DNA from 4 places in the Streptomyces sp. NPDC053367 genome. Region 2 is predicted to be linked to each of the others. Evidence: riboswitches for the same ligand, from Rfam matches in the RefSeq annotation. Region 2 holds a riboswitch; each other region holds the start of a gene.
The links. A riboswitch is a leader RNA that binds a small molecule or an ion and turns the genes downstream of it on or off. The one in region 2 is predicted to bind cyclic di-AMP.

Region 1 (7,369 bases), on a different contig from region 2:
GGGGTCCCCTCCCCGATCGCGGGGATCGCGGTGACCACGACGGCGTCGCAGGAGTCGTCCGCCAGGGCCCGCGACAACGCCCGCCGGAAGTCCCCCGCGCTCGCTCCCGTCGTCAGGTCCAGCGGCGGCAGCGGCTCCAGCCCCTCGGACAGACACGCGTCGTACGTCAGCAGGCCCAGCGACTCCGAGTTGCCGAGGATCGCCACCCGCGGCCCGCCCGGCAGCGGCTGGCGGGCGAGCAGCAGCCCGGCGTCCACCAGTTCGGTGATGGTGTCGACGCGGATCACCCCGGCCTGCCGCAGCAGGGCCGACACCGTCTCGTGCGGCAGCCGGGTCGCCCGTACGGCGTGCCCCTGGGGGGCGGCGCCGCCGTGCCGGGCGCCCTGGACGACGACCAGGGGCTTCATGGCCGCCGTGCGCCGGGCGAGGCGGGTGAACTTGCGCGGGTTGCCGATGGACTCCAGGTACATCAGGGCGACGTCGGTGTCCGGGTCGTCGTACCAGTACTGCACGACGTCGTTGCCGGAGACGTCCGCGCGGTTGCCCGCGGAAACGAAGGTGGACACGCCGGTGACGCCGGTGACGCCGCCGCCGCGCCGGTGCAGCCGGGACAGCAGGGCCACGCCGATGGCGCCGGACTGGGTGAACAGTCCGATGCGGCCGGGGCGGGGCGGTTCGGGGGCGAGGGAGGCGTTGAGGTTCACCTCGGGCGAGGTGTTGATGATCCCGAAGGCGTTGGGCCCGATGATCCGCATGCCGTACGCGCGCGCGTGGCGGACGAGTTCGCGCTGGCGCTCGCGGCCGTCGGGGCCGCTCTCGGCGTATCCGGCGGAGATCACGACGAGTCCCTGTACGCCGTGCTCGCCGCACTCGGCGACGACGTCGGGCACCCGCTCGGCGGGGACTGCGACGACGGCGAGGTCGACCGGGCCGGGGATGTCCCGCACGGAGCGGTGGGCCGGGATGCCGTCGACTTCCTTCATTTCCTCGGGGAATGCGCGGTTGACGGCGTAGAGCTGTCCGGTGAAGCCGGCCTCGCGGATGTTGTCGAGGATGCCGCGGCCGACTGCGCCGGGGGTGCGGCCGACACCGACGACGGCGACGGAGCCGGGCGCGAGCAGCCGCCGTACGGAACGGGCCTCGGCGCGCTGCTCGCGCGCGTGCTGCACGGCGACGGAGCGGTCGGTGGGCTCGAGGTCGAACTCCAGGCGGACGACGCCGTCCTCGAAGCTGCGCTTCTGGGTGTAGCCGGCGTCCGTGAACACCTTGATCATCTTGGTGTTGGCGGGCAGCACCTCGGCGGCGAAGCGGCGGATGCCGCGCTCGCGGGCGACGGCCGCGATGTGCTCCAGGAGGGCGGAGGCGACCCCGCGCCCCTGGTGGGCGTCCTGGACCAGGAAGGCGACCTCGGCCTCGTCGGCGGGTGCGGACGCGGGCAGCCCCTGGGGGCCGATGCGGTCGTAGCGCACGGTGGCGATGAACTCGCCGCCGATGGTGGCCGCGAGTCCCACCCGGTCCACGAAGTCGTGGTGCGTGAAGCGGTGGACGTCCTTGGCGGACAGGCGCGGGTAGGGCGCGAAGAAGCGGTAGTACTTCGACTCGTCCGAGACCTGCTCGTAGAAGCTGACCAGGCGCTCGGCGTCGTCGACGGTGATGGGGCGGATGCGCGCGGTGCCGCCGTCGCGCAGCACCACGTCGGCTTCCCAGTGGGCGGGGTACTCCTGCCGGTCCGGCGCGCTCTGCATGGGGCCCAGAGTACGGCTCGCGTACGACAACGGCGCGGGGCAGTCTGTGAGGACGCGGGGTCCGGACCGAGGCCGCGGTCCGGCCGCCGCCCCGGGAGCGGGAGACAGGCCCGTCCCGGAGACGCTTCACGTGTGGAACACTGGTCTAGACAACCCTGAGCACTGAAGGGCAGCAACACATGGCTGAGCGCCGCGTCAACGTCGGCTGGGCCGAGGGCCTCCACGCCCGCCCCGCTTCCATCTTCGTCCGAGCCGCCACGGCCGCAGGCGTCCCCGTGACGATCGCCAAGGCCGACGGCAACCCCGTCAACGCGGCCTCCATGCTGGCCGTCCTCGGCCTCGGCGCCCAGGGCGGCGAGGAGATCGTCCTGGCCTCCGACGCCGAGGGCGCGGACGCCGCCCTCGACCGCCTGGCCAAGCTGGTCGCCGAAGGCCTTGAGGAGCTTCCCGAGACCGTCTGAGGAATCCGACACCGAAGGGCTCGTCCGCATTACCGGGCGAGCCCTTCGCATTTCCCCGTTCAGGGGGAGTTCACGCGCGGGAGAAATAGACTCCCGGGCAGCATGAATAAACCCCCAGGAAATTACTCCTCTTTGTATACGGCGCTCGTGTTAATGCCGCACGCCCGACATGTTTACGGGATGTTGCGAAGTCCTCACACGGTCGGCGCGGTCGGCGCCCCCGGAAAAGCGCAGCCGGTGCGCGGCAATCGCCCGTTCGGTGTGCAGCGCGGTGATCGCCCGCGCGCGTTCACCGTCCCCGCGCGCGACGGCGTCCACGATCGCGCCGTGCTCGGCCCAGGAGTCCACGGGCCCCGTCGGTGCGTCCGTGGTGTACATCCAGGCGATCTTGTGCCGCAGCTGGGTCAGCACCGACACCAGGGCGGGGCTGCCGGAGGCCTGGGCCAGCGTCTCGTGGAACCAGCCGCCGAGCGAGCGCAGATCCTCGCTGCTGCCCCGCCTGGCCCGCTCCTGGCCCAGCCGGACGAGGCCGCGCAGCACCTTCAGATGGGCCTCGGTACGGCGCTGGGCGGCCCGTGAGGCGCTCAGCGGCTCCAGCAGCATGCGCATCTCCAGCAGGTCGGCGGCCTCCTGCTCGGTGGGTTCTGCCACGCACGCGCCCGCGTGCCGCCGGGTGACGACGAAGCCCTCCGCCTCCAGCGTGCGCAGCGCCTCCCGGACGGGCACGCGCGAGACGCCGTAGCGGCGCGCGAGCAGTTCCTCGGTGAGCCGGCTGCCGCGTTCGTGGACGCCCGCGACGATGTCGTCCCGGATCGCCGTGCATACCGAGTGCGCCGGAACACGCATGACCGACCTCCGCCTTAATCCCCGTGAAACGTCGACGATTGACGTGTGTTCAGCGACTCTATTGCAATGCGGCCGCATTTCCGACGGCGAGCCGGAATCCATGGATATTTTTTGGTCAATCGGCCGGAGCGGGGCGGCGGGAACGCCGAAAGCCCCGGCTGCGGGAGCCGGGGCTTTCGCGGAAAACCTGTCGGTCAGATGTTCACACCGTGCGAGCGGAGGTAGGCGACCGGATCCATGTCCGAGCCGTACTCCGGGCTGGTGCGGGCCTCGAAGTGCAGGTGCGGGCCGGTGACGTTGCCGGTGGCGCCGGACAGGCCGATCTGCTGACCGGGCTCGACCGACTGGCCCACGGCGACGGAGATGGAGGAGAGGTGGCCGTACTGGGTGTACGTGCCGTCGTGCATCTGGATGACCACCTGGTTGCCGTACGCGCCGCCCCAGCCGGCCTCGACGACCGTGCCCATGCCCACGGACTGGACGACGGTGCCGCTGGCGGCGTGGAAGTCGACGCCCGTGTGGCTGCCGGAGGACCACAGCGCGCTGCTGGCCTGGTAGCCGGTGGAGACGTACGAGCCCGCGATCGGGGCCACGAAGGTGTTCAGGCGCTTGCGCTCGGCCTCACGGGCGGCGCGCTCCCTGGCCTCGCGGGCGGCCTCGGCCCGCGCCACGGCGCGCTTGACGGCGGCCTCTTCGGCCTGCTGCTCGGCGAGCGCTTCCTCGGCGGCCTGCTTCTGTGCGGCGGCCTGGGCGTCGATCTGCTCGGCCACGGAGTCGCCGATGGTGACGACCGGCAGCAGGCCGGTCTGCTCGGCCTCGGGCTCGGCGGCGAGGGCGGGGCCCGCGAGGGTGCCGATGACGCCGGTGGTGGTGAGGGCCGCGACGCCCGCCGCGCGGGCGGTGGTGCGCTGCATCCTGCTGGGACGGCGGTGCTTCCCGTTGGCGCGCGTGAACGCCATGAAGTGGCTTGTCCTTTCCTTCCCTCTCGCCTACCGGGTTAGCTGACGGGTTCGGAGCAGGAAGGTCTCCTACGGACCCCCTCGCGTGACGCGCGGGCGTCCGATTCACCCCAGGGACTTCGATGGGTCCCCGGCTCCCCTGGCTCGCGCCGTACGGGGACTCGGCGATGACTGTCCGGTGCCGCGGGTGCGGCGCACTGCCTGACGGACAGCCCGGACGACACTAAGGGGATCATCGTTCGATCCTCTAATGGATCAGGCTTTTTGTAGCGCACGCCACAGGGCAGACAGGCAGCATCTCCTGCAATTCACGGCCAACTCGGACAAAGAGGGGCCCTGATGACGCTCCGGTCACCAGGGCCCCACGCGTGTGTGGCGCGAATTCGCCGCCCTACTCGGCGGTCACCACGGTGACTTCACCGATGCCGAGGGCCTCCACGGGCTCCTTGATCTGCGCCGCGTCGCCGACGAGGACCGTCACCAGCCGGTCCACCGGGAAGGCGTTCACGACGGCCGCGGTGGCCTCCACCGTGCCGGTGGCGGCGAGCTGCTGATACAGCGTCGCCTGGAAGTCGTCGGGCAGGTGCTGCTCGACCTGGTCGGCGAGGGTGCTCGCGACCGCGGCGGCCGTCTCGTACTTCAGCGGCGCCACCCCGACGAGGTTCTGCACGGCAACGTCCCGCTCGGCGTCGGTGAGGCCCTCCGCCGCGAGCGTGCGCAGCACGGTCCACAGATCGGCGAGCGCGGGGCCGGTGTTGGGGGTGTCGACGGACCCGCTGATGGCGAGCATCGACGCGCCGCTGCCGTCGGGCGCGGAGCGCAGCACCTGTCCGAAGGACCGCACACCGTAGGTGTAGCCCTTCTCCTCGCGCAGGACGCGGTCCAGGCGGGAGGTGAGGGTGCCGCCGAGGCAGTACGTGCCGAGCACCTGGGCCGGCCACACGCGGTCGTGGCGGTCGGGGCCGACCCGGCCGATGAGCAACTGCGTCTGGACGGCGCCGGGGCGGTCCACGATGACGACCCGGCCGGTGTCGTCGGCGCTGACCGGGGGCACGGGCCGGGGCGCGGCCTTGGAGCCCGTCCAGGCGCCGAGGGTCTCGCCGAGCAGCGCGTCCAGGTCGAGGTCCGTCAGGTCGCCGACGACCACGGCGGTGGCGGTCGAGGGGCGCACATGCCGCTCGTAGAAGGCGCGTACGGCGGCGGAGTCGATCGCGGCGACCGTCTCCTCGCTGCCCTGGCGCGGGCGCGACATGCGCGAGCTCTGCGGGAACAGCTGCCGCGAGAGCTCCTTGGCCGCGCGCCGGGCCGGGTTGGCCATCTCGTGCGGGATCTCGTCGAGGCGGTTGCGCACCAGCCGCTCGATCTCGCCGTCGGCGAAGGCGGGCGCCCTGAGGGCGTCGGCGACCAGACCGAGGGCCTTGGCCAGGCGGGAGGCGGGGACCTCCAGACTGAGCCGCACGCCGGGGTGGTCGGCGTGCATGTCGAGGGTGGCGCCGCAGCGCTCCAGCTCGGCCGCGAACTCCTCGGCGGAGTGCTTGTCGGTGCCCTCGGAGAAGGCCCGTGCCATGATCGTGGCCACGCCCTCCTGGGCGGCCGGCTCCGCGTCGAGCGGCGCGTCGAGGAGGACCTCGACGGCGACGACCTGCTGGCCGGGGCGGTGGCAGCGCAGCACCGTCAGGCCGTTGTCGAGCGTTCCGCGCGTGGGCGCCGGGAAAGCCCACGGCCTGGCCTCGCCCGGCTTGGGCTGCGGGTGGAAGTCCATCGTGGCGAGCTCGGTCACTTCGCCGCCTCCTCGTTGTCGTCGTGGGCGGCCTCGACCATGGCTTCGGCCTCCGGGTCCTCGGGGAAGTCCTCGTCCTCGGTGTGCTCCGCGGACTCGGGCGACAGCGGCTCGTAGACGAGCACCGCGCGGTTGTCGGGCCGCAGCCGCGCCGCGGCGACCTCGCGGACCTCGTCGGCCGTCACCTCCAGGACACGCTGTACGGCGGTCAGGGCGAGCTGCGGGTCGCCGAACAGGACGGCGTAGCGGCACAGTTCGTCGGCGCGGCCCGCGACCGTGCCGAGCCGGTCCAGCCACTCGCGCTCCAGCTGTGCCTGGGCGCGCTCCATCTCCTCGGCGGTCGGGCCCTCCTCGGCGAACCGGGCGAGCTCCTCGTCGATGGCGGCCTCGATGACGGGCACCTCGACGTCACCGGAGGTCTTCACGTCCAGCCAGCCCAGCGAGGGCGCCCCGGCCAGGCGCAGCAGGCCGAAGCCGGCCGCGACGGCCGTACGGTCGCGTCGTACGAGCCGGTTGTAGAGGCGGGAGGACTCGCCGCCGCCGAGGACGGTCAGCGCCAGGTCGGCGGCGTCGCACGCGCGTGTGCCGTCCTGCGGCAGCCGGTAGGCCGCCATCAGCGCCCGCGCGGGCACCTCTTCCTCGACGACCTGGCGCAGCTGCTCGCCGATGATGTCGGGCAGCGTGCCGTCGCGCGGGGCGGGCTTGCCGTCGTGGGCCGGGATGGAGCCGAAGTACTTCTCGACCCAGGCGAGCGTCTGCTCGGGGTCGATGTCGCCGACCACGGACAGCACGGCGTTGTTGGGCGCGTAGTAGGTGCGGAAGAACGCGCGCGCGTCCTCCAGCGTCGCCGCGTCCAGGTCGGCCATCGAGCCGATCGGCGTGTGGTGGTAGGGGTGGCCCTCCGGGTAGGCGAGGGCGGTCAGCTTCTCGAACGCGGTGCCGTAGGGCACGTTGTCGTAGCGCTGGCGGCGCTCGTTCTTGACGACGTCGCGCTGGTTCTCCATGGACTCGTCGTCGAGGGCGGCGAGCAGGGAGCCCATGCGGTCGGCCTCCAGCCAGAGGGCGAGCTCCAGCTGGTGGGCGGGCATGGTCTCGAAGTAGTTGGTGCGCTCGAAGCTGGTGGTGCCGTTGAGGGAGCCGCCCGCCCCCTGCACCAGCTCGAAGTGGCCGTTGCCCTTGACCTGGGCCGAGCCCTGGAACATCAGGTGCTCGAAGAGGTGAGCCAGACCGGTGCGTCCCTCGACCTCGTGGCGGGAGCCGACGTCGTACCAGAGGCACACCGCCGCGACCGGGGTCAGATGGTCCTCGGAGAGCACCACGCGCAGGCCGTTGGCCAGGCGGTGCTCGGTCGCTGTCAGGCCGCCGGAGCCTGCCTGGTCTGTGGCCGTGTGACCCATGGGCATGTACGTCCCTTCGATCGCGGATGCGGTTGCTGAAAACCGCTGTTCTCCTGCCGGTCCTGCCACTGTATGCAAGCGTGCGGACCGCCGGTGGAGTTCCCGGCCGCCGTACGCCCAGAGCGAGATCCCGTAGCCTGCGCTCAGTCGTGCCTCCACGGGCGACGCCGGGTCCGTTCCG
Region 2 (7,369 bases):
CGATCGGCAGGGAGGTGGCCCGCCTGGCGCTGCGAGCGCTGGGCACCGGGTGACGTCCCGCCGCGCTCCTCGACCGCCGCACGTAAAATCGAGCCACTGTGTCTGACACCCCCAACACCCCCGAAGCCCCCGGCCGCACCCGCCCCAAGGGCGTGCCCCGTTTCCCGGACGGCCCGCAGCCCGACCCCGCCGGATCCCACTTCGAGCGGAGGATCCGCAGCTTCCAGCCCCGCCGCAGCCGCGTCACCGCCGGCCAGGCCGACGCCCTGGCCCGTCTGTGGCCCAAGTGGGGCCTGGACATCGACGGCCACAAGATCCCCGACCTGGGCGAGCTGTTCGGCAACGACCACCCCGTCGTGCTGGAGATCGGCTTCGGCATGGGCGAGGCCACCGCCCAGATGGCCGCCGCCGACCCGGACACCAACATCCTCGCGGTGGACGTCCACACACCCGGCCAGGGCAACCTCCTGGGCCTGGCCGACCGAGGCGGCCTCACCAACATCCGGGTCGCCAACGGCGACGCGATCATCCTGCTGCGCGAGATGCTCGGCCCGGACTCCCTCGACGGCCTGCGCGTCTACTTCCCGGACCCCTGGCCGAAGAAGCGCCACCACAAGCGGCGTCTGATCCAGCCCGAGTTCCTGAGCCTGGCCGCCACCCGCCTCAGGCCGGGCGCGCTGGTGCACTGCGCGACGGACTGGGAACCGTACGCGGAGCAGATGCTGGAGGTGCTCACCGCGCACCCCGACTTCGAGAACACCCAGCCCGGCGGCGGCTTCGCGCCACGCCCCGGCTTCCGGCCGCTGACCCGTTTCGAGGGCCAGGGACTGGACAAGGGACATGTGGTGAACGACCTGCTCTTCCGTCGCGTACAGCACACAGCCGAACCCCAACCCCCCACCGGCGCCTGAGCCCGCTCACCCGCCTGCGGCCGGCGCCCCTGTCTCGTTAGGGTCGATGTCGTGGCCACCTGTCCCCCGTATCCGGCTCACCCGGCGTATCCGCCCCGTCCCCCGGGCCCGGCCGGCGGCCCACGGCACCCGCACTGGTGGCAACGCGGCTGGGTGCGCTACGGCGCGCTGATCACCCTGCTGGCGCTGTCCGGGCTCGTCATCCTGGCTCTGGTGCGCGAGCAGACCGGCACGGACGGCTTCCTGGTGGGTCTGGGGCTCGCGGTGCTGCCCGTCCCCCTGCTCATAGCCGTCTTCCGCTGGCTGGACCGGGTGGAGCCGGGCCCCTGGCGCAATCTGCTGTTCTGCTTCGCCTGGGGGGCCTGCGCGGCGGCACTGATCGCGATCGTGGCGAACAGCTTCGCGACGCGCTGGATAGCGACGGCGACGGCCGACCCGTCCAGCGCCGACACCCTGGGCGCCACGGTGATAGCGCCGGTCGTGGAGGAGTCCGCGAAGGCCGCCGCGATCCTGCTGCTGTTCCTGTTCCGCAGAGCGGACTTCACGGGAATCGTCGACGGCGTCGTCATCGCCGGTGTCACCGCGACCGGCTTCGCGTTCACGGAGAACATCCTCTACCTGGGCAACGCCTTCGGCACCGACCAGCTCACCGGTGACACCGGCATCGCGTCGGTCACCGCCGCGACCTTCTTCGTCCGCGTGATCATGTCGCCGTTCGCGCACCCGCTGTTCACCGTCCTGACCGGCATCGGCTTCGGCATCGCCGCCCTCGCCGGCGAACGCCGGACCCTGCGCCGCACGGCGCTGCCCCTCTCGGGCCTCCTCCTGGCGATGGGCATGCACGCGCTGTGGAACGGCTCGGCGACCTTCGGCGACTACGGGTTCTTCGCGGTGTACGGGGTCTTCATGGTGCCCGCGTTCGGGCTGCTGACCTGGCTGGTGATCTGGACCCGGCAGCGCGAGCTGCGCACGGTCCGCGAGGAACTCCCGCCGTACGTCGTGGCGGGCTGGCTGACCCCGGCGGAGCCGTACGCGCTCGGCTCGATGCGCGCCCGCCGGCTGGCCCGCGAGTACGCCGGCCATCACCTGGGCAGGCAGGCGAAGCGAGCCGTGGCGCAGTACGAGGCGTACGCCACGTCCCTGGCCTTCCTGCGCCACCGCGCACGCCGCGGCGGAGCCGGCGCCGACTTCGCCGTACGGGAGCGGGAACTGCTGGGCGAGCTGTGGAGCCGGCACGAGGTCGCCCGCCCGGCCCTGCAGTACGCGGCACGCGCCACGGCACCCGTCCCGGCGTACCACGGGTACGGCTACGGGGGCCGGCCCCATCCGGCCCAGCCGCTGCACCCGGCCCACCCGCAGTACCCCGCGTACAACCCGTACCGCTCCTGGAGCGGGGCCGCGCACGACGAAACCGGCAGCCCTGACGTCGGGGGGTTGCCGTCAGGACCGCCGGGGTTTCAGTGAAGCCGTCGCGCCGGCCGCAGGGGCGTCAGGGGTTCAGGCCCCGGTCGCGCAGCCAGGCCATGGGGTCCACGCCGGCCCCGTCGATGTGGACCTCGAGGTGCAGGTGCGGTCCGGTGACGTTGCCGGTGGCGCCGACCCGTCCGATGACGTCGCCGGTGTTGACCTGCTGGCCGACGCTGACGTTGATCGAGGACTGGTGGGCGTAGCGGATCTCGGTGCCGTCCTCGAGGGTGAGCACGGTGCTGTAGCCGTACGACCCGCTCCAGCCGGCCTCGGTGATCGTGCCGGTGTGGACGGCCTTGATCGGCGTGCCGGTGGGCGCGGCGAAGTCGAGGCCGGTGTGGTAGCCGGAGGACCACATGGAGCCGGCCTGGCCGTAGGTGGAGGTGATCGTGTACGAGGAGGTCGGCAGCGTGTACTGGCGGGCCAGCTCGGCGAGGCGCTCGGCCTCGGCCTTCTTGCGGGCCTCTTCCTCCGCGGCGGCCTTCGCGGCGGCGGCCTTGGCCTCCGCCTCCTTCTCGGCCTGGGCGGCGGCCTCGGCCGCGGCCTTCTCGGCGGCTGCCTGAGCCGCGGCCTGGGCGGCCTCCGCGGCCTTGGTGTCGGCCTGGTCCTGCTGCTGGGCGGCCTGGGCCATGATCCGGGCGCGCAGTGCCTCGCCGGCGTCGGCGGTGCCCTCGGTGGCGGTGTCGGCGGTGTCGGTGCCGAGGCTGCTGAGCGGGGCGACGGCCTCGGTGGTCTCCTCGGCGGGCGCGTCGCCGTCGGAGATGAGGGAGCCGATGGAGGGCAGGTCGGGCATGGAGATGGCGACCGGCGGCTTGCCGGACTGGGCGCTGGCCATGCCGCCGGCGCCCACGGCGGCTATGACGCCGACGCCGAGGACGGTGGAGCTGCGGGCGAGTCCGCCGCGCTGCTTGGCGACGCGGTGGCGGCCGCGGACGGGGCGGACGGAGTCCGCGGTGGGGTTCCACTCCTCCCACGGTCCCTCGTCGGTGGGGTGGCCGCCGTAGACGAACGTTTCCTCGGTCTCGGCGGTGCGCTGGCCCGGCACGAACGGGACGTGCGGGGCAGGGCGGTTGGACGCCACGTGGGCGTGCTCCTTTCCTTCCTTCTCGCCTACCGGGTTAGCTGACGGGTTCGGAGCAGGAAGGTCTCCTACGCGCGTATATGCGACCGTGTGTCCACGGCGAAATACGCCCGATTCACCCCAAGTTGGTGGTTCCCCGGTTCCCTGACGGGATTCGGCGCGTGCGCACGGAGCCGTCTCTTGTGACGGCTGGGACGACCGCGCTGCGTTATCGGACGTTAATAGAACCGGGGCCGCAATTCCAAGCCGTTCGGCTTGATCATTAAACTTCCCGGCCGGGACGTACGGCCCACGGACGGCGAAAAACGGGCGAGTTGACCCCGGCTCAGCACCGTACGAGTTTTTGATGGTGACTCAGATGTTATGCGCAGGGCGCTCGTCCGGTCACAGCACGTCACTTCGGGGCCGGGCGCCGTACGGCGAGCAGCGCCATGTCGTCGGTGAGGGCGCCGCCCGTGTGCCGGCGGACCTCCTCCGCGAGGGTGCGCAGCAGATGGCCGGGGCCACGGAAGGTGCGTCCGGCGAGCCGCGCCTCGGGGTCGTAGAACCTCCCGCGGGCGTCGCGCGCCTCGGACAGGCCGTCGGTGTGGAGCAGCAGGGTGGCTCCGGCGGGGAAGGGGTGCTCCTCGGCGTGGTCCGGCCGGCCGCCGAGCTCGCTCATCCCGAGCGGCAGCGCGGTCCGGCGGGCGGCGAGGGCGTCCAGCGTGCCGTTGACGTGCAGCACCAGCGGGGCGGGGTGGCCGCGGTTGACGAGGCGTACGACACCGTCGCCGTGCGGGAGTTCGGCGAGCACGGCCGTGGTGAACCCCTCGTGGGCGTCCGGCCCTTCGCGCCGTGCGCCCTCCCGGTCCAGGGCGCGGTCCAGCCGCCGGGCGACCGCCTCCAGGGTGGCCTCCTGCTCGGCCGCCTCCCGGAACGCCCCGATGACGACGGCGACCGCGGACACCGCGCCCATGCCCTTGCCGCGGACGTCCCCGACGATGAGCCGCACCCCGTGGGGGCTGTCCTGCACCGCGTACAGGTCGCCGCCGATGAAGGCGTCCGCCTGCGCCGCCTCGTAGCGCGCGGCGATCTCGAACTCGCCGATCCGCTCGGCCGGTTCGGGCAGGACGGCCCGCTGGGCGGCCTCGGCGATCGCCCGCGCGGAGGCGAGCCGCTCGTCGCTGCGGCGCACCAGGACGTTGATGACGACGGCCAGGGCCGACACCGTCACCACGGTGACCAGCTCGGTGACCGAATCGACGTCCAGGACGATCCCCATCAGCAGGTGCACGCCCAGGACGACGACGATCGCGGCGGCCCCGGTGAGCAGCGTGCCGCGCCGGGAGTAGAGCGGGGCGGCGACGAGGGGGGCCGCGGTGAAGAAGGGGACCGCGGCGTACGCGGCCGGGGTGAGCCAGTCGTAGGCGGCGCCGCCGGCGATGAGCAGGGCGGGCAGGGCGCGGACGCAGGTGCGGATGAAGGTGAGCCGCCGCCCGTCGGGCCGCCGCCTGCGGCGCGGGCGCGGTGGCCGCGCGAGGTGCGCACCGGTCCGCTCGGCAGCCCCTCGGTGCGCGCTCGCGTCCCTCGGCTCGGGCCACAGCTCACCAGGCGGCACCACTCGTACTCCCGCAGAGCATGTCGTCGCGGGCCGCGCGTCGGGCCCCGTCCGTCCAGCCTTGCCGTGGCGGGCGCGGGGCGGCGAGCGGGGTGGTCCACCCGGGCGACAGCGTCTGCGGGAACGACTCAGGGCCGGTGTCCATCTGCATGGACACCGGCCCTGAGTCTTCAGTAGCGGGGACAGGATTTGAACCTGCGACCTCTGGGTTATGAGCCCAGCGAGCTACCGAGCTGCTCCACCCCGCGTCGGTGAAACCAGTGTACGCCATCTGCGGGACAGAAAGCGAAACGTTTAGGCCCACCCCTCTGACCTGCGGGTTTCGCTTCCGGGGCCGGTCGCGGGTCAGCCGGGCAGATGCGCGTTGGGCGCCTTGGCCCGCTCCTCGTACTCCGGCAGGACGACGACGTCGACCCCCTGGGAGGCGAGCAGCCCGCTGCCGTCCGCGTCGGCGACGAAGGTGTCGGGCTCCCGCCAGGCGGTGACCACCCGGCGTACACCGGCGTCGAGGATCAGCCGGGCGCAGGGTGCCGGCCGGGAGGCGCGCCGGGCGCAGGGTTCGAGGCTGGAGTAGACGGTGGCGCCGGGCAGCCGGGGGTCCGCCGGGTCGATCTTGGCGAGGGCGGCCTCCTCGGCGTGCACCACGGGGTCGTCGCCCTCGCGGGAGTGGCCGCGGGCCAGCTCGGTCCCGTCCGCGGCGACCACGACCGCACCCACGCTGAAGGCGCTCTGCGACGGCGGGCACATGGCCGCCAGCTCGCAGGCGAGGGCGAGCCAGTGCCGGTCGGCGGGCACGGCGGTGCCTGCCGTGCCGGGCGCGGTGGGCTCGTAGCGCATGAGCACCACGTCCTCGATCCGCCGCGTCTCGACCAGCCGCAGCCGCCCGCCCTGGTAGCCGCCGGGCCCGAACAGCCGGGGTGCCTCGGGCGTGCCGACCAGCAGGGGCGCGAGGACGAGCTGGAGTTCGTCGGCGAGCTGCTGCCGGAGCAGCTGGGTGTGGACGGTGCCGCCGCCCTCGACCATGAGCCGCCGCACTCCTCGTACGTCGTGCAGATGCTCCAGGACGGCCCGCCAGTCGAGCGCCGGGCCGAGGGCGACGACGTCGGCGGCGATCCCCGCCCGCCCGGCGCGCTCGGCGCCCTTCTCGGTCGTGTACAGGACCTTCTCGCCGCCGGTGTGCCAGAAGCGGGCGGCGGGGTCGAGGTCGCCGGTGGCGCTGACGCAGACCTTCAGCGGGAACTCGGGCCGGCCCTCGGCCGCCCGGGCGGCGCGCCGCTCGGCGGAGTTGACCAGCAGCCGGGGGTTGTCGGCGCGCAGGGTGCCTGCGCCCACGAGGATCGCGTCGCAGGAGGCCCGTACGGCGTCGACCCGGTCGAAGTCGGCCGGGGAGGAGAGCAGCAGGCGGTCGGGGCCGGTGTCGTCGAGGTAGCCGTCGAGGGAGACGGCGGCGGAGAGGAGGACGTACGGGTACGGCATCGGTGCGCGGTCTCCCTCAAAGAGGTGAACTTGGTTCAAGTTTGAAGCAAACCTACACTGGCGGCATGACGACCCGCTGGCTCACCCCCGACGAGCAGCGCGCCTGGCGCGCCTACGTCGCCGCGACGCACCTCCTGGAGGACGCGCTGGACCGGCAGCTCCAGCAGGACGCCGGCATGCCTCATCTGTACTACTCCATCCTGGCCACCCTGTCCGAGGCGCCCGAGCGGCGGCTGCGCATGACGGAGCTGGCCGGGGCACTGAAGATCACCCGCAGCAGGCTGACGTACGGCGTCGCCCGTCTGGAGAAGGACGGCCTGGTGGCCCGCGAGGGCTGCCCCTCGGACCGGCGCGGCAGCATCGCCGCGCTGACGGCGCAGGGCATGTCGGTCCTGGAGCGCACGGCACCCGGCCATGTCGAGACGGTCCGCAGGCGCCTGTTCGACCGGCTGGCACCGGAGCAGGTGGGGCAGCTGGAGGAGATCTGCACGGCCATCCAGGGCGCGGAGGAGGACGACGACGTGCCGTGGCTGCGCCGCTCGTGAGATGCGCCACTCCGGTTGCTTAAAGTTTCAAGCACGGGCTAGGTTCGTGTCCGCAGCTGCTTCAAATCTGAAGCATGCCGCCGTGCCCGCCGACCGGACGGAGATCCCATGCCCGACCTGCCCGCCGCCACCCAGCGCGCCCGCGTCCGGGTCCCGCTGAGCTTCGCCGACGGCTACCGCGTCGACGCCGAGCTGGTGACCTTCCACGGGCTGGCGGACGGCGCCGAGCACCTGGCGGTGATCCTGGGCGAGCCGGGCGCCGGGACCCCCCTGGTCCGCCTGCACTCCGAGT
Region 3 (7,369 bases), on a different contig from region 2:
GGTCCAGCGAGGCGCAGGCCACCGCGGAGGCGAGCGGGTTGGCCATGAACGTCGGCCCGTGCGCCAGCACCGGCACCTCGCCCCGCGAGATCCCGTCGGCCACGCGCGGTGTGCACAGCGTCGCCGCCATGCTGAGATAACCGCCGGTCAGCGCCTTGCCCAGGCACATCACATCCGGCGTCACACCGGCGTGGTCCGCCGCGAACAGCGCGCCCGTACGCCCGAACCCGGTCGCGATCTCGTCGAACACCAGCAGCACGTCGTGCGCGTCGCACGCCTCGCGCAGCACCCGCAGATAGGCGGGGGAGTGGAAGCGCATGCCGCCCGCGCCCTGCACCACCGGCTCCACGATCACCGCGGCCAGCTCGTGCGCGTGCTCCGCGATCGCCGAGCGCAGCAGCTCGGCGTACGCCTCCTCGTAGGCGGCCGGCGGCGCGTCGACGAACACCTGCTGCGGCAGGACACCCGACCACAGCGCGTGCATCCCGCCGTCCGGGTCGCACACGGCCATCGGCTGCCAGGTGTCCCCGTGGTAGCCGCCGCGCCAGGTCAGCATCCGCCGCTTCTCCGGTCGGCCCAGCGAGCGCCAGTACTGCAGGCACATCTTCACCGCGACCTCGACCGACACCGACCCGGAGTCGCACAGGAACACATGCTCCAGGCCCTCGGGCGACATGTCGACAAGGCGCTTCGCCAGCCGTACGGCGGGCTCGTGCGTGAGCCCGCCGAACATGACGTGGCTCATCCGACCGAGCTGCTCGCCCACGGCCTCGTCGAGCACCGGGTGGCGGTAGCCGTGGATCGCCGCCCACCAGGACGACATGCCGTCGACCAGCTCGCCCGAGCCGTCCGCGAGCCGCAGCCGGACCCCGCTCGCGGACTCCACGACCAGCGGCTGCGCCTGACCGGGCATCGGGCCGTAGGGGTGCCACACATGCCGCCGGTCCAGGTCCAGCAGCTCCGGTACGCCGAGCTCAGGCATTGGGCGCGAGGTCCGTACCGGCACCGCGGCGGCGTACGGCGACCAGGTCGGGGCGCGGCTCGTTCGCCGGGGCGGCGGAGGCGGCCGTACCGCACACGCCACCGTCCGCGTGGGAGCCGCAACCGCCCGCGGCCTCGCCGCAGCCGGCGTCCTCGTGTCCACCGCAGCCCCCCGCCGCCGCGTGGGAGCCGCAGCCCCCCGCGGACGCCCGGTGCTCGGGCAGCGTCACCTCGCCTGCGCCCTCCACCTCGAAGCCGGCGTCGGCGATCATCTCCAGGTCGGCCTTGCCGGCCTGGCCCTCGCTGGTGAGGTAGTCGCCGAGGAAGATCGAGTTGGCCAGGTGCAGCGCGAGCGGCTGGAGCGTGCGCAGGTGGACCTCACGGCCGCCCGCGATACGCACCTCGACGTCCGGGCACACGAACCGGACCATCGCCAGGATGCGCAGACAGCGCTGCGGGGTGAGGTTCCACTCCTTGGCCAGCGGCGTGCCCTCGAACGGGATGAGGAAGTTCACCGGCACCGAGTCCGGGTCCAGCTCGCGCAGCGAGAACACCACGTCGACCAGGTCCTCGTCGCTCTCGCCCATACCCGCGATGAGACCCGAGCAGGCCGACAGACCCGCCGCGTGCGCCTTCTGCACGGTGTCGACGCGGTCGGCGTAGGTGTGCGTGGTCGTGATGTCCGCGTACGTCCCCTCGGACGTGTTGAGGTTGTGGTTGTAGGCGTCGGCGCCCGCCTCGCGCAGCCGCTCGGCCTGGCCGTCCGACAGCAGGCCGAGGCACGCGCACACCTCGACGTCCTCGTGCTGGTCCTTGATGGCCTTGATGGTCTCCGAGACCCGGTCCACGTCACGGTCCGTCGGACCGCGCCCGCTGGCCACCAGGCAGACCCGCTTGGCGCCGCCGGCCAGACCCGCGGCGGCCGCCTGGGACGCCTCGTCCGGCTTGAGCCACGTGTACTTGAGGATCTCGGCCTTCGACCCCAGCCGCTGGGAGCAGTAGGAGCAGTCCTCGGGGCACAGGCCCGACTTGAGGTTGACCAGGTAGTTCAGTTTCACGCGCCGCCCGAACCAGTGCCGGCGCACCTTTCCGGCCGCGGCCACGACGTCGAGCAGCTCGTCGTCCGACGTGGCCAGCACGGCGAGCGCTTCCTCGCGGGTCGGCAGCTCGCGCCGAAGCCCCTTGTCCACCAGCGTGTTCAGCAGATCCATGAGAGCCGATCCTGTCGTACGGACCCACCCGGGGCCAATGTGACTTCGCACAACGAACGGCCTTCGACGTGTGGGTATTGCCACACCGTGGGCGGGTGATCCTGCGGCTAGTGTCTGTCCGCTGCCTACAAATCCTGCGGAGGGACCCATGGCGTTCGGCTGGATCGACGAGTCGGCGGAACAGCGCCGCCGCGCCGGACTCGTACGGACGCTGCGTCCGCGCCCCGCCGAATCGCCGCTGCTGGACCTCGCAAGCAACGACTACCTGGGCCTGGCCCGTCACCCCGAGGTCGTCGCCGGGGCGCAGGAGTCCGCCGCGCTGTGGGGCGGCGGCGCGACCGGCTCCCGTCTGGTCACCGGCACCACGGAACTGCACACCGCGCTGGAGCGCGAGCTGGCCGGCTTCTGCGGCTTCGAGGCGGCCCTGGTCTTCTCCTCCGGGTACGCCGCCAACCTCGCGGCGGTCACCGCGCTGGCCCCGCACGGCTCGCTGATCGTCTCCGACGCGGGCAACCACGCCTCGCTCATCGACGGCTGCCGGCTGGCCCGGGGCACCACCCAGGTCGTCGGCCACGCCGACCCTGACGCCGTCCGCAAGGCCCTGGGCACCCACGACGGCCCCGCGGTCGCGGTGTCCGACACGGTCTTCTCCGTCGACGGCGACGCGGCCCCGCTGGCCGCCCTCGCCGAGGCCTGCCGCGAGCACGGCGCGGGCCTGGTCGTCGACGACGCGCACGGCCTGGGCGTCCTCGGTGACGGCGGGCGCGGCGCGCCGCACGCGGCCGGTCTCGCGGGCGCCGAGGACGTCGTCGTGACGGTGACCCTGTCGAAGTCGCTGGGCAGCCAGGGCGGCGCGGTCCTGGGCCCCGCGCGGGTGATCGAGCACCTGGTCAACGCTGCCCGGACGTTCATCTTCGACACCGGCCTCGCCCCGGCGGCGGCGGGCGCTGCGCTCGCCGCCCTGGAGCTGCTGCGCCGCGAGCCCGAGCGGGCGGCGCGGGCGCGGCAGGTGGCGAGGGAGCTGTACGAGCGGCTGACGGCGGCCGGCCATGAGGCGGTGCGGCCGGACGCGGCCGTGGTGTCGGTGCGCGCTCCGTCCCCGGAGCAGGCCGTGCGGTGGGCGGCGGACTGCCGCGCCGCGGGGGTGGCCGTGGGCTGCTTCCGGCCGCCGTCCGTGCCGGACGGCATCTCCCGGCTGCGGCTGACCGCCCGCGCGGACCTCTCCGGGGAACAGATCGAACGCGCTGTGCGGGTGATCGGTGAGACGCGACCGTGAGTCGGCGAAGCACGGCCGTGTTCCGGAACCGATCCCTTTTCGGAAGAGGACGATCCTGGGTCGCCCTCAGTGGAATGCGGCCGTGAAACCGGCCCAGCTCTCGGGGGAGAAGAGCAGCGCGGGTCCTTCCGGCCTCTTGGAGTCGCGCACGGCGAGACGGCCCGACCAGCGGGCCGTCTCCACGCAGTTGTTGGCTCCGGTGCTGTAGCTGCTGCGCAGCCACTTCGCGCTGTGCAGTCGGGTACTGGAGGGGACGTTCCGAGGCAGTGCAGACATGGTGCCTCCTTATGCGCCGTCAACTGTCCCGGCGATGTGATCCAGCGAGTCCTCGGGTGAAAGGGCGTGCGCCTGAAGGGTGTTGAAGGCCTCGGTGTAGGCCTCCAGGTCTTCTTTCCGTTCGAGGTAGAGGCTACTCGTCATGTGGTCGAGAACAACCACGTCCAGATCAGAAGTGCGCGGAAATGAGAAGATAACGAAAGGCCCGGTGATGCCGATATGCGCCCCGGCGGAGAACGGCAGCACCTGGATACGGACCTGCGGCAGCCGCGCCGCCTCAAGCAGCCGCCGCCGCTGGCCCTCCATCACCTCGGGCCCGCCGACCTCCCTGCGCAGCACGGCCTCGTCCAGCACGGCGCTCAGTCTGAGCGGGGGCTGCGCCCGCAGCACCTCCTGGCGGGCGAGCCGCACCTGCACCAGCGCGTCCACGCGCTCGTCCGGCTCGTCGGCCAGGCCGGCCACCGCGGCCCGGGTCACCGCGCGGGCGTACTCGGGGGTCTGCAGCAGCCCGGGCACCACCGAGGTCTCCAGTGTGCGCATCGCGCTGGCCTGCGACTCCAGGCTGATGAAGTCCCGGTAGGCGGGTGGCAGCACCCCGCGGTAGGCGTGCCACCAGTGGTGCCGGCCGATCCCGTCGTCGGAGCCCGCCAACATCATCAGCAGCTCGCGCAGTTCGGGATCCGAGACACCGTAGGCGTCCAGCAGTAACCGTACGTCCGACGGTTTCACGCCACTCGCGCCCGTCTCGATCCGGCTCACCTTCGACTGATGCCAGTCCACCAGCCGGGCCGCCTCGCCGCTGGTGAGTCCCGTGCGGGCGCGTAGCGCACGCAGCTCCGCGCCGAGTTTTCGGCGGCGCACCGCCGGTCCGTGCTGCATGGGCCCCTCCCTGCTCCTCAAGGGCCGCCCAAATACGCTCTGCCGTCGCAGAGTTCACCGCTTCGAGCGACAGATATATGCATATCTTGGTGGATCGCCACCGTTACCGGCGTACTGGTGGCAGTCTGGCGAACGAAACACCGGTCCGGGACCGTACTCGAACCATCCGATGCATGTCGGACCGCGATCCCGTGGGAAAGGGACGACGTCGCCATGGCAGACCACCTGGAAGCATCCGTCACTCTGCCGAGCGATCCCGCCTCGGTCTCCGCGGCCCGCGCCTTCGTCGTCGGCACCCTCGGGGAGTGGGGTCTGCCGGCGGACACGGACGGCGCCGACACCGTCCGGCTGATCGTCTCCGAACTGGCCACCAACGCCGTACAGCACACCTTCGGGCAGTCACCCACCTTCACGGTGGAAGTGCGTCTGGAGCGCGACGAACAGCTGCGCATCGGGGTCACCGACAGTCATCCGCGGTTCCCGAAGCGACTGCCGGCCGCGGTGCAGCAGGACAACGGCCGCGGCATGGTGATCATCCGCTGTCTCACGGCGGAGTGCGGCGGCCGGCTGCGCGTCAGACCCACCCGTGAGGGCGGGAAGACCGTCCTCATCGAGCTCCCCTGGACCGTCCCGGCCCGGCCGGTGACCACAGCGGGCCAGCAGGAGCCGTGAGCCCCCGAGAGCGCGCACCAGCGCCGCTCGGGGGCCCAGGAGAGCCGGTCCCGGGCGCCGACGGCCGGTCAGGAGGCCTCGGCGCCCGGGACCGGGTCAGCTGACGCGGCCGTACCAGACGCTGCTCGTCCAGATCTTCTGCAGCCTGACCACGTCGCCCGTCTTCGGCGCGTGCCAGATCCGGCCCTTCCCGGCGTAGATGCCCACGTGGTAGACGTTCGAGCCCGAATGGAAGAACACCAGGTCCCCCGCCCTGCGGCTCTTGGCGGAGATGTGCCGGGTCTTGTTGTACTGCTGGGCGGCCGTACGCGGCAGGGACTTGCCCGCCTTCTTGAACGAGTAGAGCGTGAGCCCGGAGCAGTCGAACCGGTACGGACCCGTGGCGCCGTACTTGTAGGGCGAACCCTTCTTCGAGGCCGCCACCTGCAGGGCCTTCGTCGCGGGCGTGGCGGCCTGGGCCTCGGCGGCGACACCGGGCACCACCAGGGAGCCGCCCACGGCGGCGAGGGTCAGGGCCGAGGCCGTACCGGCACGGGCCATGAGAGACGGGACACGATTCTGCGCGGTCATGCGCAACCCTTCGTCAGCCGCCTGTGAAGGATGACCTGTCGGATTCGGGCTGGCGAAGTGGCCCGGCCGCCCGAAGGCGGCTTCACCCCAAGGACCGCTCGGACAACTGCTCTCCGGCGGACCGTCGTGCTTGGGTCCTCCACTCCTGCCGATCCACTCCTGTCGACCGGTCATCCGGGCGGCGGCAGGACTCGGCGTCCGCCCGGATCGCCCCGCCGCGGTGGCGGGGGCTTGTCGTCAGACAGGGATCTTCACTCACAACTGTCCGAAATACCCAGTGGAACCGGGGATTTGTGTTGTTACTCACCACTCGCCCGTTCGGGTGGACAGCTTGATCGACAAGCGTCCGTCAAGACCGCCGAAAGCCCCCGGACCAGGGACGGAACGCATTGCTCCGCGGTGAAGGCGCGCGCACCGCGCAACCGTTGGGGCCCCGAGATAGGACAACCGTCTACTCCGAAAGGGGGTACGTCATCTGGTCCGTTTAACAGCGGCTCCGCGCGCTCAGCCGTCGGAGCGCGACGGCAGCGCCACCCGCGCGGTGCGGCGCTCGCCGTCCAGGACGCGCAACGCCCGCGCCAGCGTCGGCGCGTGCAGCTCCGACTCACCCCGTTGGTGCATCAGGGCGAGTGCGTCGCGCAGTTCGGCGGCCTTGCGCACCAGCGCCTGGGCGGCCCGCAGTCCGCCGTACGTGTCGCCGTGGTGCGCGGGGTTGATCCGGCCCAGCAGGTCGACCGTCTCCAGGTAACGGTCGATCAGCTCTCCCTCCGCGCGCGTCAGCGCGGGCAGCGGCGGCAGTTCGGGTGGCAGCACCGGCGCCTCACTCCCCGTCCGGCGGGGCGAGGGCAGCCGCGCGGGCGGGCACGATCCGGTCCACCAGGCCGTACTCCAGCGCCTCCTGGGCGGTGAGGACGCGGTCGTGCTCGATGTCCGCGCGCACCTGCTCCCGGCGGCGCCCGGTGTGCCGGGCCGGCATCTCCTCCAGCCCGGCCCGCGTCCGCGGCAATTCCCGGGCCCGGCCCGCCGGATCGCCGGCCTGTCCCTCCACCGGCTCGCCGAGGGCGGGCTGGCGCAGCGTGATCCGCGCACCCGGCAGCGCCAGCCGCCTTCCCGGCGTACCCGCAGCGAGCAGCACCGCCGCGGCCGTACCGGCCTGCCCCAGGCAGACCGCCTCCACGTCGCAGCCGACGGAGCGCATCGTGTCGTGGACCGCCGTCATGGCGCTGTACGAGCCGCCCGGCGAGTACAGGTGGAGCGAGATGTCCCGGTCGGGGTCCCTGTGCTCCAGATACATGAACTGCGCCGTCACGTCGTTCGCCGACGTGTCGTCGACGCGTGTGCCCAGCAGGACGATCCGTTCCTCCCGCAGCTTCGTGTACGGGTCCCCGGTCCCCGGCCCGGAACCGGTGCGCTCGGCGGGCAGGACATGGCGCGCGGACGGTGGGCTCATGACTCACGCCTCCTTCCGGATCCCCGACGGAGGGGCTCCGTGAAAAATGTACAG
Region 4 (7,369 bases), on a different contig from region 2:
GCGCTTGCCGTCGGGGAGTTCGAGGGGGTCGCGGCCGTTCCAGGTGAGTTCGAGGAGGGAGCCGCGCTGGGCCTCGGTGGGGCCGCTGATGGTGCCGGAGCCGTAGAGGTCGCCGGTGCGCAGGGAGGCGCCGTTGACCGTCATGTGGGCGAGCTGCTGGGCGGCGGTCCAGTACATGGTGGAGAAGGGAGGTTCGGAGACGACATGACCGTTGATCGCGACGGAGAGGCGCAGGTCGTAGCCGTGGGGCTCCTCGTCGCCGTCGTCGAGGTAGGGCAGCAGCGGGTGGGTGCGCTCGGGCGGGGCGACACGGGCCTCCTCCAGCGCCTCCAGCGGGGTGATCCACGCCGACACGGAGGTGGCGAAGGACTTGCCGAGGAACGGGCCGAGGGGGACGTACTCCCAGGCCTGGAGATCGCGCGCGGACCAGTCGTTGAGCAGGCACAGGCCGAAGACGTGATCGCGGAAGCCGGCGAGGGGCACGCTGCTGCCCATGGGCGACGGCGTGCCGACGACGAAGCCGACCTCGGCCTCGATGTCCAGGCGGACGGACGGGCCGAAGACGGGCGCGGGGTCGGCGGGGGCCTTGCGCTGGCCGGAGGGCCGGATGACGTCGGTGCCGGAGACCACGACCGTGCCGGAGCGGCCGTGGTAGCCGATCGGCAGGTGCTTCCAGTTCGGGGTGAGGGAGTCCTCGGCGTCGGGGCGGAAGATCTGGCCGACGTTACGGGCGTGGTTCTCCGAGGCGTAGAAGTCGACGTAGTCCGCGACCGTGAACGGCAGGTGCAGGGTCACCGAGTCGAGCGGGTGCATGAGCGGCTCGATGGTCTCGCGGTACGAGGGCACCGTCACCCAGGCCGTCAGCGCGCGCCGGACGTCGGACCAGGCCGTGCGGCCGGCGGCCAGCAGCCGGTCGAGGGAGGGCTGGGCGAGCAGGGTGACGTAGGGGGAGCCGAGGGCCCGGGCCGCCGCGCCCGCGTCGAGGACGTGGTCACCGAGCCGGACGCCGACGGTCCGCTGGTCCGGGCCGCCGGTGGAGAACACACCGTACGGAAGGTTGTGCGGGCCGAAGGGGTCGCCTTCGGGGACATCGAAGGGGGGCATGCGGTTGTGCCTCGCTCTCGTGCGTGCCGTGTGCGGTGCCGTGCGGCCGCCCGCCGGTGCGGGCACGGGCGGGCGGCTGGGCCACACGTTACGGCCGAGGCGGCCGTCTTGGGCAGTGCCCCAGGGGCTGGCGGGGTGCCGCCGCCGGTCGGGGGAGAGGAGGCTGCCCGACGGGGAGGTCGTAGGTTCGCAGGGCGACACCTGGGGGTGAAATCCCGGAGAGTGAAAGGGAGTTGAAGGGGCGTGTGGGCTGGGACGGGCGCCCTGCGGGGGCCGGTCGGCGCCGGGGAGGGGGCGCGCGATGTCCGTATTCTCTGATCATGGCCGCACCCACCGCATATGCCGAGCGCACCCCGTACTCACTCATCGCCACCGATCTGGACGGCACGCTGCTTCGCGGCGACGACACGTTCTCCGATCGGTCGCGGGCCGCTCTGGCGCTGGTGGCGCACGCCGGCGCCCGACATCTGGTGGTGACCGGCCGGCCCGCGCCCCGGGTGCGCCCCCTGCTGGAGGACCTGGGCTGCACGGGGCTCGCGGTGTGCGGGCAGGGCGCGCAGCTCTACGACGTCGGCGCCGACCGGCTGCTGTGGTCCGTCACCCTGGACCAGGAGCTGGCCGAGACCGCGCTCGGCAAGATCGAGGCCGAGGTGGGGCAGGTGTACGCGGCCGTGGACCAGGACGGCGTCGACGGGCTCACCCTCATCGAGCCCGGCTACACGATGCCCCACCCGACGCTGCCTGCGGTGCGGGTGGAGCGGCGCGACGATCTGTGGTGCGAGCCGATCAGCAAGGTGCTGCTGCGCCATCCGAGTCTGGGTGACGACGAGTTGGCTGCCGTGGCGCGCGGGGTGGTCGGATCGCTCGCCACGGTCACCATGTCCGGGCCGGGCACCGTGGAGCTGCAGCCGTGCGGTGTCACCAAGGCGACCGGCCTGGCACTGGCGGCCCGGCACCTCGGGCTGGCGCCCGGGGACACGCTGGCGTTCGGCGACATGCCCAACGACATCCCGATGTTCGACTGGGCCGCGCACGGCGTGGCCATGGCCAACGCGCATCCGGAACTGAAGGCGGTGGCCGACGAGATCACCTGCTCGAACGAGGACGACGGCATCGCCGTCGTCCTCGAACGGATCTACTGCTGAGGAGGGATCAGTACGCGCCGAAGACGTTGTCGATCGATCCGTAGCGGGCCGCCGCGTAGTTGCAGGCGGCGGTGATGTTCGCGACCGGGTCGTACGGGTCGAAGGCGGTGCCCGGCACGTGGTACGCCGCGAAGGTCGGGTCGATGACCTGGAGCAGGCCCTTGGAGGGGGTGCCCGCGAGCGCGTTGGAGTCCCAGTTGTTGATGGCGAGGGGGTTGCCCGAGGACTCGCGCATGATGTTGCGGTAGATGCCGTCGTAGCTGCCCGGGATTCCGTGCTGGGCCATGACGTCGAGGGACTGGCGGATCCAGCCGTCGAGGTTGTCGGGGTACACGGTCGCCGTCGCCGTGGCCGCGGGGGCGGCCGAGGCGCCGGTCGCGCCGACGAGCGGCAGCGCGAGCGCGGCGGCGGCCACACCGGCGGCGGCGAGGGCACGGGCGAGACGGGGACGGCGGTTTGCATGCGTGTGCGCAGGCATGGGGAATTCCTCTCCGGCGCCTGCGAGGTGAGCTGTCGGGTTCGGGCGGAAAGGTGCCCGGCCGTGCCGAAGAAGGCATGGCTTCACCCCTAGCCGTCCCGGGTGTCGTAGCTGGTACGACGTCCGGGACGGCGACTTACCTGGGTCCCCCGCTCCTGCCGCTGCGATGTCGGTGGGTGCCTTGGGCGGCGGCAGGACTAGGCGTCCGCCCGGCAGGCCGGGAACGTATGCGAGAGCACATGCGCGAAACAAGTGCCGGATTCACACAAAGCACCGGTCAGGCATGATCCAGTCTGTTTGCGGCACTTGATCCTTTATGGCGACTGCCGCTCAACCAGGCGGCGGGAGGCGGCTTGCGCCGGCGGGGCAGGCCGCCGCGCGACCGGCCGGGCAGTGAGTCATCTCACCGTCGATCACAAGAGCGGCAATTGAGACATCGAGCCCAACTCGCCCTTAATCGGCGGCCCGTGGAATCCGCTTCTCCCAGGTGCGGTGGAACACGACCTCGCCGCCCTCCGTGCAGACCACCTCGTCCGAGGTGACGAAGTGCTCCCCGTCGCAGCCGATCTCCGAACGGGTGCGGACCGTGGCCTCCCAGGGCAGCTCGGGCCGGTGCAGCCGGACCGACCACTCGGCGCGGGCGCGGGCCGACAGCGGATCGTCGGCGCGGATCGTGTACGTCTCCAGCGCCTCCTCGGTGAGCTCCAGACCGTCCGGGTACACGCGTGTGCCGCCACGGACCGGAAGGACCTCAAGGCGCCACAGGCCCTCGGCGACCTCGCGCACCACCACCCGCTCCGGCCGGGGCTCGTCCAGGGTGGCCGGCAGGCTCACCCCCAGCGGCTCGGCCTGCTCCGGCTCCTCGAAGCCGACCTCGGCGCCCGCCTCGCGCGAGCGCACGGGCAGCTCCAGCGTGCTGCCGGCCGGGTCCAGCGTGAAGCCGGCCCCCGACCCCGGCTCGGGCCAGATCCACGGCCAGTACGCCGAGGAGACGGCGAGCCGGATGCGGTGCCCGGCCGGGAAGGCGTACCCGACGGCGCCCAGCTCGAAGTCCGCCCGCTGCGCAGGCCCGGCGGCCACGAGGTCGAGCGTCCCGCGGGTGACCAGCGTCGAGGACCCGTCCGGGGCCACGTCGCACAGCCGGGCGGCCACCTGCCCGCGCGGCGCCGCGCAGGCAAGCCGCAGCCGCACCCGGGGCCGCCCCAGCACCCAGGTCTCCTCGCCCACCTCGAACTCGAAGCACGCCGAGCGCGCGTCCTCCTCCCGCTGGTCCGGCGGCAGGTCGGCGTCGTGGCCGAGGGGCCGGAAGCGGCCGGCGTCCACACCGGTGTGCATCGGCGACCGTACGACGACGGGGGCGCCCCGGAGGGCGTACGTCACCGGTGTCACCCTCGGCGAGGGCCAGGCGGGCTCCCCGGCCCAGCCGCCCGGCAGGGCCGGGTACGTCGTGGCCGGAGGGTGCGCGTCGGTGACGTAGGAGCGCAGCAGGGGCTCAGCCAGGACGCCGGTGTCCTCGTCCTTCAGCCAGTGGTCCCACCAGCGCAGCGTCTCCTGCAGGAAGCCGATCGCCGGGCCGGGCGGCCGGTCGCGGTCGGGATAGCGGTGGGGCCAGGGGCCGAGCAGGCCGCGGACCCGGTCGGCGGGCAGGCGCTCCAGCAGGTGGAGCACGGTGTCGCGGTACGGGTCGTGCCAGCCGCTCACCGCGAGAACCGCCGCGCGGATCGCGTCGGGGTCCACACTGCCGCCGCCCTGCGGCCAGGGCGCGTCCCCGGGCTGCCGGTCCAGCCAGGTGTGCACGGCCGGCGAGACGGCCTCCAGCCGCCTCAGCCACAGATCGCGCCGGCCCTGACCGGCGTACGACGGGTCCGGCGGGAGACAGACCCGGGCGAGGGCCGCGGCGGAGCGGGTCAGCACCTCCTCCGCCCGGACGGAACCCGAGGCGGTGTGCGGTTCGTTGTCGGGGTGGTCGTCGGCGCAGCAGACCGCGACGACCGCCCTGAGCGGCTCGGGCGCCAGAGCCGCGACACGGAGGGAGCTGAGGCCGCCGCGGCCGATGCCGAACATGCCGACCCTGCCGTCGCACCACGGCCGGGCCGCCAGCCAGAGCACCACGTCCACCCCGTCGGCCGTCTCCAAGGCCGAGCGGCCGTCCGCGGGCAGCCCCTCGCTGTTGCCGTACCCGCGGGCGTCCACCCGGACGGAGGCATAGCCGTGCCCCGCGTACCAGGGGTGGCGCTGGGCGTCACGGACCGCGGTCGAGTCGGTCAGCCGGTCCGGCGCGTACTCCAGGAGTACCGGGACGGGCTCGTCCGTCAGGGGCCGCCACACGCGCGCATACAGCAGCGTCCCGTCCGCGAGCGGGACGCGCAGGTCCTCGTGGGCCGTGTCGTGGGGGAAGGACGTACGGATGCGCATGGCGGGATCCCTCGGGGGGTACCTGGGCTCAGCGTTGGGGCGGCGCTCTGTTGAGTCGATAAATGTCCGTTCTTATCGGTTGATCAGCAACATACCGGCCGTGCCGCAATACCGCCCGGCCTGCGGGGTGGGTGGCAGCAGTGATCGAAACGTGACCGGATACGCTGACTTGAGTGATGGCAGCGACCTATCGACATACCGCGTAATCGCCAGTAGACACCAGCAGACAGGAGACCCCTCGTGACCGTCGTCGGGCCGTTCGGGCTGAGCGTGCGGGACCAGGCTCTGGAAGCCGATGTCCAGGCCGGATTGGCGGCTGTCGAGGAAGGGCTGCTCGAGGCCACCAAGAGCGAGGTGCCCTTCATCACCGAGGCCGCCCAGCATCTGGTGCGGGCGGGCGGCAAGCGGTTCCGGCCGCTGCTCGTGATGCTCGCCGCCCAGTTCGGCGACCCCTACGCGCCGGGCGTCGTGCCCTCGGCGGTGGTGGTCGAGCTGACCCACCTCGCCACGCTGTACCACGACGACGTCATGGACGAGGCGTCCGTGCGCCGTGGCGTGCCCAGCGCGAACACCCGCTGGGGCAACTCGGTGGCCGTCCTCACCGGCGACTTCCTCTTCGCCCGCGCCTCGCACATCCTGGCCGACCTCGGCCCGGAGGCGGTCCGCGTGCAGGCCGAGGCGTTCGAACGCCTGGTGACCGGGCAGATCCTGGAGACCGCGGGACCGGCCGACGGCCGCGACCCGGTCGACCACTACCTGGACGTGCTGGGCGGCAAGACGGGCTCGCTGGTGGCGGTCTCCTGCCGGTTCGGCGCCATGATGTCCGGCGCCGACGAGACGGTCGTCGACGTCCTCACCCAGTACGGTGAGCGGCTCGGCGTCGCCTTCCAGCTCGCGGACGACGTCCTGGACATCGCCTCCGACTCCCACGAGTCCGGCAAGACGCCCGGCACCGACCTGCGCGAGGGCATCCCCACCATGCCGGTGCTGCGGCTGCGCGAGCGCGCGGCCCGGCTCGGGCTCGCCGAGGACATCGCCCTGTGCGAACTGCTCGACTCCGACCTCACCGACGACGCCCGGCACGCCGAGGCGCTCGCCGCGATGCGGGCGCACCCCGCCCTGGAGCAGGCCCGCCGCGACACGATCAGGTTCGCGGAGGAGGCCCGGGCGGCGCTCGTGCCGCTGAAGGAGTGCGACGCGAAGGCGGCGCTGATGGAGCTGTGCGACGCGGTGGTGCACCGGGCCGGCTGACGACCCGTTCGACCGAGATCGCCCAAGGGCGGCGCGCCCTGGACCCTTACGGGTCGGGGGAGGCGCCGCCCTTGTGTGTCATACCGCAGTAGTACGCGGAGTTGGCTCCGGAGAGTGACGCCCCGGCGGCGGGCATTTGGTCAGATGGAGACCAGACGGAAAACACCACTCCTCACCGAATCGGGTGAGAATGGCGGCTCAGGGTGAACAGTGCGCATCGAGCTGAACGGCCGCCGCCGACACGGAGGTAGGGCACACATGGCACCGTACGAATCCGACGAGAGCACCACCGCAGCGGAGTCCGACGACCAGCGCGCGGGCCGACGCAGGGCCGCGCGGTACGTCGTCCCGGTCGCGGTGACCGGCGTCGCGGTGGCGACCATCGGGCTCGTCCCGGCACTGGCCGACTCCGGCAGCCCCGACCTGCCGAAGATCAGCGCCGAGCAACTCGTCCAGCACATCGCCGAGTCGGACACCGAGCAGCTGTCCGGCACGGTCCGTGTCAACACCGACCTCGGCCTGCCCGACCTCGGCGGACTGGAGAGCGGCCTGCTGGCCGGCGCCGCCCAGGACGGGGCCGGCGGCGAGGGCTCCGCGGCCGACCCGTCGGCCCGCCTCACCGAACTGGCCTCCGGCACCCACACCCTGCGCGTGGCCGCCGACGGCCCCGACCGGCAGAAGGTGTCGCTGCTCCAGGACGCCGCCGAGTACAGCGTCATCCACAACGGCAAGGACGTCTGGGGCTACGACAGCAAGTCCAACGAGGTCTACCACTCCACGACCGCCGAGAGCGGAAAGGCCGCGGACGTGCCCGCCACGCCCAAGGACTTCGCCGAGCAGGCGCTGAAGGCGGTCGACGACACCACGTCCGTCACGGTCGACGGCACCGCCCGGGTCGCCGGCCGCGACACCTACAAGCTGCTGATCAAGCCCAAGCAGTCCGGCACCACCGTCGGCGCGATCAGCATCGCCGTGG

Region 1: it holds a riboswitch for cyclic di-AMP, as region 2 does, so the genes downstream of both, ACIGXJ_RS27970 (M23 family metallopeptidase) here and ACIGXJ_RS09665 (M23 family metallopeptidase) in region 2, are expected to answer to the same signal.
Region 3: it holds a riboswitch for cyclic di-AMP, as region 2 does, so the genes downstream of both, ACIGXJ_RS13325 (C40 family peptidase) here and ACIGXJ_RS09665 (M23 family metallopeptidase) in region 2, are expected to answer to the same signal.
Region 4: it holds a riboswitch for cyclic di-AMP, as region 2 does, so the genes downstream of both, ACIGXJ_RS25475 (transglycosylase SLT domain-containing protein) here and ACIGXJ_RS09665 (M23 family metallopeptidase) in region 2, are expected to answer to the same signal.

What each region holds. Positions count from the first base shown of each region.
Region 1 covers NZ_JBITYN010000010.1:262,228-269,596, forward strand. Annotated here, with positions in the region: gene ACIGXJ_RS27955 (GNAT family N-acetyltransferase) at 1-1,745, opposite strand, end outside; gene ACIGXJ_RS27960 (HPr family phosphocarrier protein) at 1,925-2,206, shown strand; gene ACIGXJ_RS27965 (GntR family transcriptional regulator) at 2,357-3,052, opposite strand; gene ACIGXJ_RS27970 (M23 family metallopeptidase) at 3,247-4,011, opposite strand; cyclic di-AMP (ydaO/yuaA leader) riboswitch at 4,024-4,188, opposite strand; gene ACIGXJ_RS27975 (M16 family metallopeptidase) at 4,403-5,791, opposite strand; gene ACIGXJ_RS27980 (M16 family metallopeptidase) at 5,788-7,194, opposite strand.
Region 2 covers NZ_JBITYN010000003.1:18,932-26,300, forward strand. Annotated here, with positions in the region: gene lhgO (L-2-hydroxyglutarate oxidase) at 1-53, shown strand, start outside; gene trmB (tRNA (guanosine(46)-N7)-methyltransferase TrmB) at 99-911, shown strand; gene ACIGXJ_RS09660 (PrsW family intramembrane metalloprotease) at 963-2,375, shown strand; gene ACIGXJ_RS09665 (M23 family metallopeptidase) at 2,401-3,459, opposite strand; cyclic di-AMP (ydaO/yuaA leader) riboswitch at 3,471-3,629, opposite strand; gene ACIGXJ_RS09670 (PP2C family protein-serine/threonine phosphatase) at 3,854-5,059, opposite strand; tRNA gene ACIGXJ_RS09675 (tRNA-Met) at 5,231-5,304, opposite strand; gene ACIGXJ_RS09680 (dihydrofolate reductase family protein) at 5,402-6,532, opposite strand; gene ACIGXJ_RS09685 (MarR family winged helix-turn-helix transcriptional regulator) at 6,598-7,077, shown strand; gene ribA (GTP cyclohydrolase II) at 7,186-7,369, shown strand, end outside.
Region 3 covers NZ_JBITYN010000004.1:129,166-136,534, forward strand. Annotated here, with positions in the region: gene ACIGXJ_RS13295 (adenosylmethionine--8-amino-7-oxononanoate transaminase) at 1-982, opposite strand, end outside; gene bioB (biotin synthase BioB) at 975-2,192, opposite strand; gene ACIGXJ_RS13305 (8-amino-7-oxononanoate synthase) at 2,341-3,468, shown strand; gene ACIGXJ_RS13310 (DUF397 domain-containing protein) at 3,535-3,744, opposite strand; gene ACIGXJ_RS13315 (helix-turn-helix domain-containing protein) at 3,754-4,623, opposite strand; gene ACIGXJ_RS13320 (ATP-binding protein) at 4,837-5,295, shown strand; gene ACIGXJ_RS13325 (C40 family peptidase) at 5,392-5,865, opposite strand; cyclic di-AMP (ydaO/yuaA leader) riboswitch at 5,869-6,072, opposite strand; gene ACIGXJ_RS13330 (hypothetical protein) at 6,370-6,678, opposite strand; gene ACIGXJ_RS13335 (ATP-dependent Clp protease proteolytic subunit) at 6,686-7,315, opposite strand.
Region 4 covers NZ_JBITYN010000009.1:191,722-199,090, forward strand. Annotated here, with positions in the region: gene fahA (fumarylacetoacetase) at 1-1,104, opposite strand, end outside; gene ACIGXJ_RS25470 (HAD family hydrolase) at 1,425-2,249, shown strand; gene ACIGXJ_RS25475 (transglycosylase SLT domain-containing protein) at 2,257-2,727, opposite strand; cyclic di-AMP (ydaO/yuaA leader) riboswitch at 2,732-2,912, opposite strand; gene ACIGXJ_RS25480 (CocE/NonD family hydrolase) at 3,181-5,142, opposite strand; gene ACIGXJ_RS25485 (polyprenyl synthetase family protein) at 5,383-6,393, shown strand; gene ACIGXJ_RS25490 (outer membrane lipoprotein carrier protein LolA) at 6,652-7,369, shown strand, end outside.